Linked DNA regions of Ketobacter alkanivorans. The protein of the gene in region 1 binds, or shares a complex with, the protein of each later gene. Links are inferred from orthologs where the notes say so. Each region holds a gene or a part of one and is shown on either strand. Other genes may lie near its edges.

The links. Proteins that work in one complex are often made in the same cells at the same time.
Region 2: the proteins of dapF (region 1) and Kalk_RS13660 are in contact, whole or in part, in a solved structure (PDB 5YGU), measured with the Escherichia coli proteins. The link is inferred for Ketobacter alkanivorans from one-to-one orthologs.

What each region holds. Positions count from the first base shown.
Region 1 is NZ_CP022684.1:2,136,600-2,140,146, reverse strand. Bases 1-2,999 are described here. They hold dapF (diaminopimelate epimerase), read right to left. Parts: upstream 1,916-2,999; coding sequence 1,085-1,915; downstream 1-1,084. Other genes in these bases: lysA (diaminopimelate decarboxylase), read right to left, coding at 1,915-2,999; Kalk_RS09245 (DUF484 family protein), read right to left, coding at 396-1,088; xerC (tyrosine recombinase XerC), read right to left, coding at 1-382. Outside these bases: more of lysA, read right to left, coding at 3,000-3,159; LPS translocon maturation chaperone LptM, read right to left, coding at 3,156-3,383; Kalk_RS09225 (winged helix-turn-helix transcriptional regulator), read right to left, coding at 3,474-3,547. UniProt on the Escherichia coli protein: Involved in the succinylase branch of the L-lysine biosynthesis and in the biosynthesis of the pentapeptide incorporated in the peptidoglycan moiety. Catalyzes the stereoinversion of LL-2,6-diaminopimelate (L,L-DAP) to meso-diaminopimelate (meso-DAP).
Region 2 is NZ_CP022684.1:3,177,804-3,181,100, forward strand. The notes cover bases 1-2,749. They hold Kalk_RS13660 (RNA pyrophosphohydrolase), read left to right. Parts: upstream 1-985; coding sequence 986-1,513; downstream 1,514-2,749. Other genes in these bases: Kalk_RS13650 (imelysin family protein), read right to left, coding at 1-115; Kalk_RS13655 (histidinol-phosphatase), read right to left, coding at 94-750; ptsP (phosphoenolpyruvate--protein phosphotransferase), read left to right, coding at 1,557-2,749. Also shown: more of ptsP, read left to right, coding at 2,750-3,297. UniProt on the Escherichia coli protein: Master regulator of 5'-end-dependent mRNA decay.

The DNA of each region.
Region 1 (3,547 bases):
TGTTAAGTAATTGATTCATTTGATCCACATCCAGGGTGTGCGGCAGCTTTTTTTCTCCCTTGGGAGGGCGAATGCCGTGAGCGGGGTTGTGTTGCGTTTGTCCTTGCTGGATCAGAAAGCCGAACAGTCCGCGTACGCTGGCCAGTAGCCGTTGCAGGGTTTTGCTTTTACTGCCTTTGCGATGGCGCTCGGCGATCAGCACGCGAATGTGGTGGGGTTGGATTTGGTTGTGGCAATGGATTTGGTTTTGGGCGCAGTACTCGGTGAGCAGGCGCAGGTCGCGGCGGTAACCTTCTACTGTGTTGGCAGACAGCATGCGCTTCTGGGTGAGATGATCCAGATAGCGCAGGATACTGTCTGTAAGATCTTCCTCTTCGTGCATCAGGCTGTCCGGCCTACTTGAGGAAGTGGTACAGGCGTCGACTGAGGATGTCGCCTATATAGCGGGCGAAGTGGGTGTCCATGTTAGAGGTGAAATGATTGGGGTCATGGCTGCCGACGGCAAGCAAGCCCAGATCACCATTGAAGTGCAGTGGTATCAGTGCAGCCGAGCCCTCGTTCCGCCCATAGCCGGGGAACAGAAATTTCATTTCACGCTGGCGTAATGTGGTGCAGATAATGCGTTCGCCTCGCAACAGGTCACCCAGCGCGCCTTGCACATTGCTTTGGGTGGTAACCGTAAATGGGCCTTTCTCGTTGCTGTGCTTGAATAGAAACAGGGTTGCTTCATCCAGTTTAAAATCTTTAGTAAGAATTTGGCGCAGGCGGCTGCTGATCTCAGCAACGCTGTTGGCTTCCAATAGCGAAAGGCCCAGGGTTTTGATTTGATTAAACAAACGGTCGTTGTCACGGGCGATGCTGACAAAATCATTCAGCTTGTGGCGCAGCTCGGTGTTGCGTGTGCGTAGCACGTTGGCTTGTCGTTCCAGCAACGAACTGGCACTGCCCTGAGCGTGGGGTAATTCCATGTCGTAGAGAATGTCGGGCCGGTTTGAAAAGAACCCCGGGTTCTGCCGCAGATAATTAGCAACATCTGCTGCTGTAAGCGTGATTTCTTTTTGTTTTCGTTCAGCTGTGGTTTCGGTCATAGGTATACAATCCCATCGTACACGGTGGTAGCCGGACCGGTCATCAATACCGGTTGGTTTTCCCCCTGCCACTCTATTTGCAGTGTGCCCCCGGGCAGGGAAACGTTGACTTGGTTATCCACAAGATTAGCAGCAATTGAGGCAACTGCTGCAGCGCAGGCACCGGTACCGCAGGCTTGGGTTTCCCCTACGCCGCGTTCATACACTCGCAGGCGGATGTTGCGCCGATCCACAATTTCGCAGAAACCGATATTGGCTTTGTTGGGGAAGCGTGGGTGAGCCTCCAGTTTTGGGCCCAGCTTTTCCACCGCCGCGGTGTCTACATTGCTTACTTGAAGCACCCCGTGAGGGTTGCCCATGGAGACGCAGGCCAGCTCTACAATGTCGCTGTCGACGTTGAACTTATACAGCGCCTGTCGGCTTTCTGCCTGCAGTGGAATGTCTTGTGGTTCAAGAATGGGGGCGCCCATGTTGACTGTGACCAGATCGTGCCCCACCAGTTTCAGCTCTATTTTGCCGGTGTTGGTTTCAACTGGAATCACCTCTTTATGGGTAAGCCCTTTTTCTTTGACGAAGCGAGCAAAACAGCGGGCACCGTTGCCGCACTGCTCAACTTCGCTGCCATCGGCATTGAAAATACGATATTTAAAATCCACATCAGGTGAGGTTGGCGGCGACACCATTAACAGTTGATCAAAACCTACGCCAGTATGGCGATCGGCAAGACGTCGGATTTGATCACTGTTAAGCTGGATGTTCTGGGTGACTTGGTTTATCACCATGAAATCGTTGCCCAGCCCGTGCATTTTGGTGAATTCAACTTTCATCAGGGCACCAGGGATTCCAAGGCAAATTGATCATCGTAGGTTTCGCGGCGGCGAATGATGTGAAATTGATTACCGTCGGCCATGACTTCTGCCACTCGATTGCGGGTGTTGTAGTTGGAACTCATAACGAAACCATAGGCGCCAGCGGAACACACAGCAAGCCGGTCACCGGGTTCTACGCACAGCTCTCGATCCTTACCCAGAAAATCGCCGGTTTCACACACAGGGCCAACAATGTCGCAGGCTGAACCTTGGCCCGCTCGGGGTGTGACCGGGATGATATCTTGCCAGGCGCTGTATAGGGATGGGCGAATCAGATCGTTCATGGCAGCGTCCACCACCACAAAGTTTTTGACTTCAGTGGATTTCAGCAGCAGCACTTCTGTTACCAGAATGCCGGCGTTGGCGGCTATAGCGCGGCCGGGTTCCATCAGTATTTTCAATTTACGATCGCCCAGTTTCTTCAGCAGGGCACTCACGTACTCGCTGGGGGCTGGGGGTTGTTCATCCCGATAGCGTACGCCCAGGCCGCCACCAATATCCACATGATCAATATGGATGCCCTGAGCGGCCAGTTGATCAATTCGCTCCAGCAGTCGATCCATGGCATCCATAAATGGGGTTACCGTGGTGAGCTGAGAGCCAATGTGACAATCGATACCACTGACTTTAATGTTCGGTAGCTGCGCCGCCCGTTCAAATACGGCTACGGCCCGGTCTATATCGATGCCGAATTTGTTTTCTTTCAAACCGGTGGAAATGTAAGGGTGGGTCTGAGCGTCCACGTCCGGGTTGACCCGCAGTGAGATTGCTGCAACTTTGCCTGCTTGCCCGGCCACCTCGTTGAGAATTTCCAGCTCTGCCTCGGACTCTACGTTAAAGCAATATACACCCACTTCCAGGGCACGTAGCATTTCCTCACGCAGTTTACCCACGCCCGAAAAAACCACTTTGGCGGGGTCGCCCCCGGCACGAAGAACGCGCTCCAGTTCACCCTGGGACACGATATCAAAACCGGCACCCAGCTTGGCCAGAACATTTAATACTGCCAGATTGGAGTTGGCTTTTACGGCATAGCACACCAGATGAGGGTGATCGCCGAAGGCTTGATCGAAGGCCTGCCATTGCTGTTCCAGTGCCGTGCGGGAATATACGTAGCAGGGTGTGCCTACCGCTTCTGCTATGCGGTTAACGGCAACCTGTTCCACGAACAGCTCGTTGTTTTGGTATTCAAAAGCGCTCATTCAGGAGTCTCTTCCAGAGTAGTTTGTTCGGTTGACTCTTCACTGTTCTTGTCTTTTTCCGGCGCTGGTTTTTGCAGAGCTGCGCAGCTGGGGGTGCGGCAGGGTTGCGCTTCGCGGGAGGGAGGCAGCTGATCCGGCAGGTAAAGTGCGCCTTTTTGGCCGCAGCCAGCAAGCATCAAAGCAGGTAGCAGGCATAGCCCCGCCAGCAGATGTCGTAAAGCCATGAATTCTGTGAGGTTCCGAATCGGGTAAAATTTGTTTGATTATACCCTGTTGCGAGGATTGTCGTAACCACGGCGGTTGGGCTGAATGTGTCAGGTGGCCACTATGCCAAAGGTTGTTTCCCATTGCGCTAACCTGCCCAGGGTGGAATCTACAAATTGGCGCG
Region 2 (3,297 bases), 1.0 Mb from region 1 along the record:
GCTGTGTTTCGGCCTTGGGCGCAGGCGCCGGATCATCGCAACCGGCGCTGAACAGTAAGGCTGTAGTCAGGCTGGCTGTGGCCAGGTGCAGCGTTAGTCGCGCAGGGATATGCATGGCCAGCCTCGTTGTTGGGCTTCTGCGGTCAGGCGTTCATCGCCATCCACCACCACCGGGTGAGTCACTGCTTGCAGCAGGGGGAGATCGTTGATGGAGTCGCTGTAAAAATAGCTGTTCTCCAGGTTCTGCCGGGTCTGCTGTAACCATTGGTTCAGCCGGGTGACTTTGCCGTCTTGATAGCAAGGCGTGCCCACAATTCCACCGGTGTATGCATCCCCTTTGATTTCAGGGTCGGTGGCGAGGATGTCGTCTACGCCCAGGGCTTTGGCTATGGGCTGGGTAACAAAGCCGTTGGTGGCCGTGATGATTAACAGGTAGTCACCTTGTTGGCGATGGTGTTGCAGCAGGGCATCGGCCTTGGGCAGGCGCATGGGTGCGATAACGGTGTGCATGAACTCCGCGTGCAGGGTGGACAGCTCATCCAGGGAAAAGCGAGTCAGCGGCTTTAGGGCGAAGGTCAGATATTCCATGATATCCAGCTTGCTCTGCTTATAAAGTTCATAAAAATGATCGTTCTGCGTACGGTAAAACGATTCATCCACGATGCCTTTTTTCACCATAAACTCGCCCCAGGCGTGGTCACTGTCACCGTTCAGCAGAGTGTTGTCTAAATCGAAAATCGCCAGGCTCATGTCTGTTCACTTCGTATACATAATGAAAGTTGCGGGCAAGTTTATCAGGTCGCCGCGACAGGGAAAACGAGGCAGGCCCGCTCAAACAATTAAAAGTTTAGAAAAATCAAATAAATAGTTCTATAGTAATAAGAAATTGAATTGTAATGTTATTGCACGGGGTGCGGTAAACCCAGTTGTGCGATCGGGCAGACTAGGGTATTTATAATCCTAGTGAAGATTTGGAACCATTAACGTGATTGATGAGGACGGATTCAGGCCGAATGTCGGGATCATTCTGGCTAACGCGCATGGGCAGGTGCTTTGGGCCCGGCGGGTTGGACAGGATGCGTGGCAGTTTCCTCAAGGTGGTATCTCGGTGGATGAAACGCCAGAGCAGGCGCTCTACCGGGAGCTACGTGAGGAAATCGGTTTAAAACCCGAGGACGTACGGATAGTCAGCTCCACCCAGGGTTGGCTACGCTACCGTTTGCCCAAGCGCTTTCTGCGGTATCGCAGCAAGCCGCTGTGCATTGGCCAGAAACAAAAGTGGTTTTTGTTGATGCTGACAGGCTGCGAGAGCCAGGTCAGTTTTGAGCATGGTGATCCGCCTGAGTTTGATGGCTGGCGTTGGGTGAGCTACTGGTATCCCCTTAATCAGGTGGTGTCATTCAAACGCGAGGTTTACCGCAAGGCACTGAAAGAGTTGGCGCCATCCCTGCATGCTATAGCGGTGGAAGCGTGTGATAGTAAGGCCAACGCCAAAACAATAAGAAATCAGTAACCGGGCACTTACTTAATAGATAGTCGGCTGCGAGAGCTTTTCTATGCTGGAAACCTTAAGACGTATCGTGCAGGAGGTGAACGCCGCCCCTGACTTGTCCTCTGCCCTCAGTGTGATGGTGACTCGGGTACGTCTTTCCATGGGCACAGAAGTGTGCTCCATATATCTGCTTGATCACACGATTAATCGCTATGTGCTGATGGCCACCGAAGGCCTCAACAAGGAGGCAGTGGGTACCGCAACCCTGCATTTCTCCGAGGGTCTGGTGGGGCAGGTGGGTATGCGTGAAGAGCCCATTAACCTGGATGATGCCCCCAGCCACCCCAAGTTTCGCTATCTGCAGGAAACCGGAGAGGAACCGTTTCACTCATTTCTGGGTGTGCCCATAATTCATCACCGCAAACTGCTGGGCGTTATCGTGGTGCAGCAGCGGGACAGTCGTCGCTTTGATCAACAAGAAGAAGCCTTTCTGGTCACCATCTCGGCCCAGTTGGCGGCGGTGGTGGCCCATGCCGAAGCTACCGGTGCCATCGACGGCATATTTGGCGGTGGGCTGGGCAATGTAACCACCAAGTTTGATGGTGTCGTTGGCTGCATCGGGGTTGCCATTGGTAAGGCCTTTGTGGTCTACCCGCCCGCAGAATTCAAATCTGTGCCTGACCGCGCAGTAAAGAACATTCGCAAAGAGCTGGGCGCTTTTAATGACGCCTTGAAAAAAGTGCGCATGGATATTCGTGCCCTCAGCGAAAAAGCCTCCCTCACCTTGCCCCCGGAAGAACAGGCCCTGTTCCAGGTCTATGAGCGCATGCTGGATGACAATGCGCTGGCAGGCGAGATCCGTGCCCATGTGCAAGCGGGCAATTGGGTGCAGGGCGCTTTGCGTGAAGTGGTCATGAAGCACGTCGCCGCGTTTGAGGCTATGGAAGATTCCTATTTGCGGGCCCGGGCGTCCGACGTTAAGGATCTGGGTCTGCGTATCCTGGCCTATCTGCAAGAGGCCAAAACCCTAAACGCACCGATCCCGGATCAAGCCATCGTAGTGGGGGAGGATATTACCCCTACAATATTTGTTGATATTCCCCGGGAGCGTATCGCCGGTATTGTCTCTCTGCACGGTTCCAGCAACAGCCATATGTCTATTGTGGCCCGCTCGTTGGGCATTCCTACAGTGGTGGGGGTGGGTGATTTCCCGCTGTCCCGTCTGGAAGGGCTCAACCTGATTGTGGATGGTCATCGCGGTGAGGTGATCATTGAGCCCAATCAGGAGGTAGTGCGCCAGTATCGAGCCATTATCAGCGAACAGGAAGAGCTTTCCAAAGAGCTGGAATCGGTTACTGATCTGCCCTGTGAAACCCTCGATGGCCACCGCATCAATATGTTTGTGAACACCGGTTTGATGGCTGATGTGAACATTTCTTTGCAGCGGGGTGCCGAAGGGGTTGGCCTGTATCGCACCGAGATACCCTTTATGGTGCGGGATCGCTTTCCGTCCGAACTGGAACAGATGGAGATTTACCGGCAGCAGCTGGAAGCCTTTTATCCTGCTCCGGTGACGATGCGCACCCTGGATATTGGCGGTGACAAATCCCTGCCCTATTTCCCCATTCAGGAAGACAACCCCTTCCTGGGTTGGCGCGGCATTCGGGTTACGCTGGATCATCCGGAAATCTTTCTGGTGCAGATTCGCGCCATGCTGTGGGCCAGTGAGAGCCTCGACAATCTGCGCATTATGCTGCCCATGGTGAGCTCGGTGATGGAGATCGACGAAGCCATGCACCTGATCC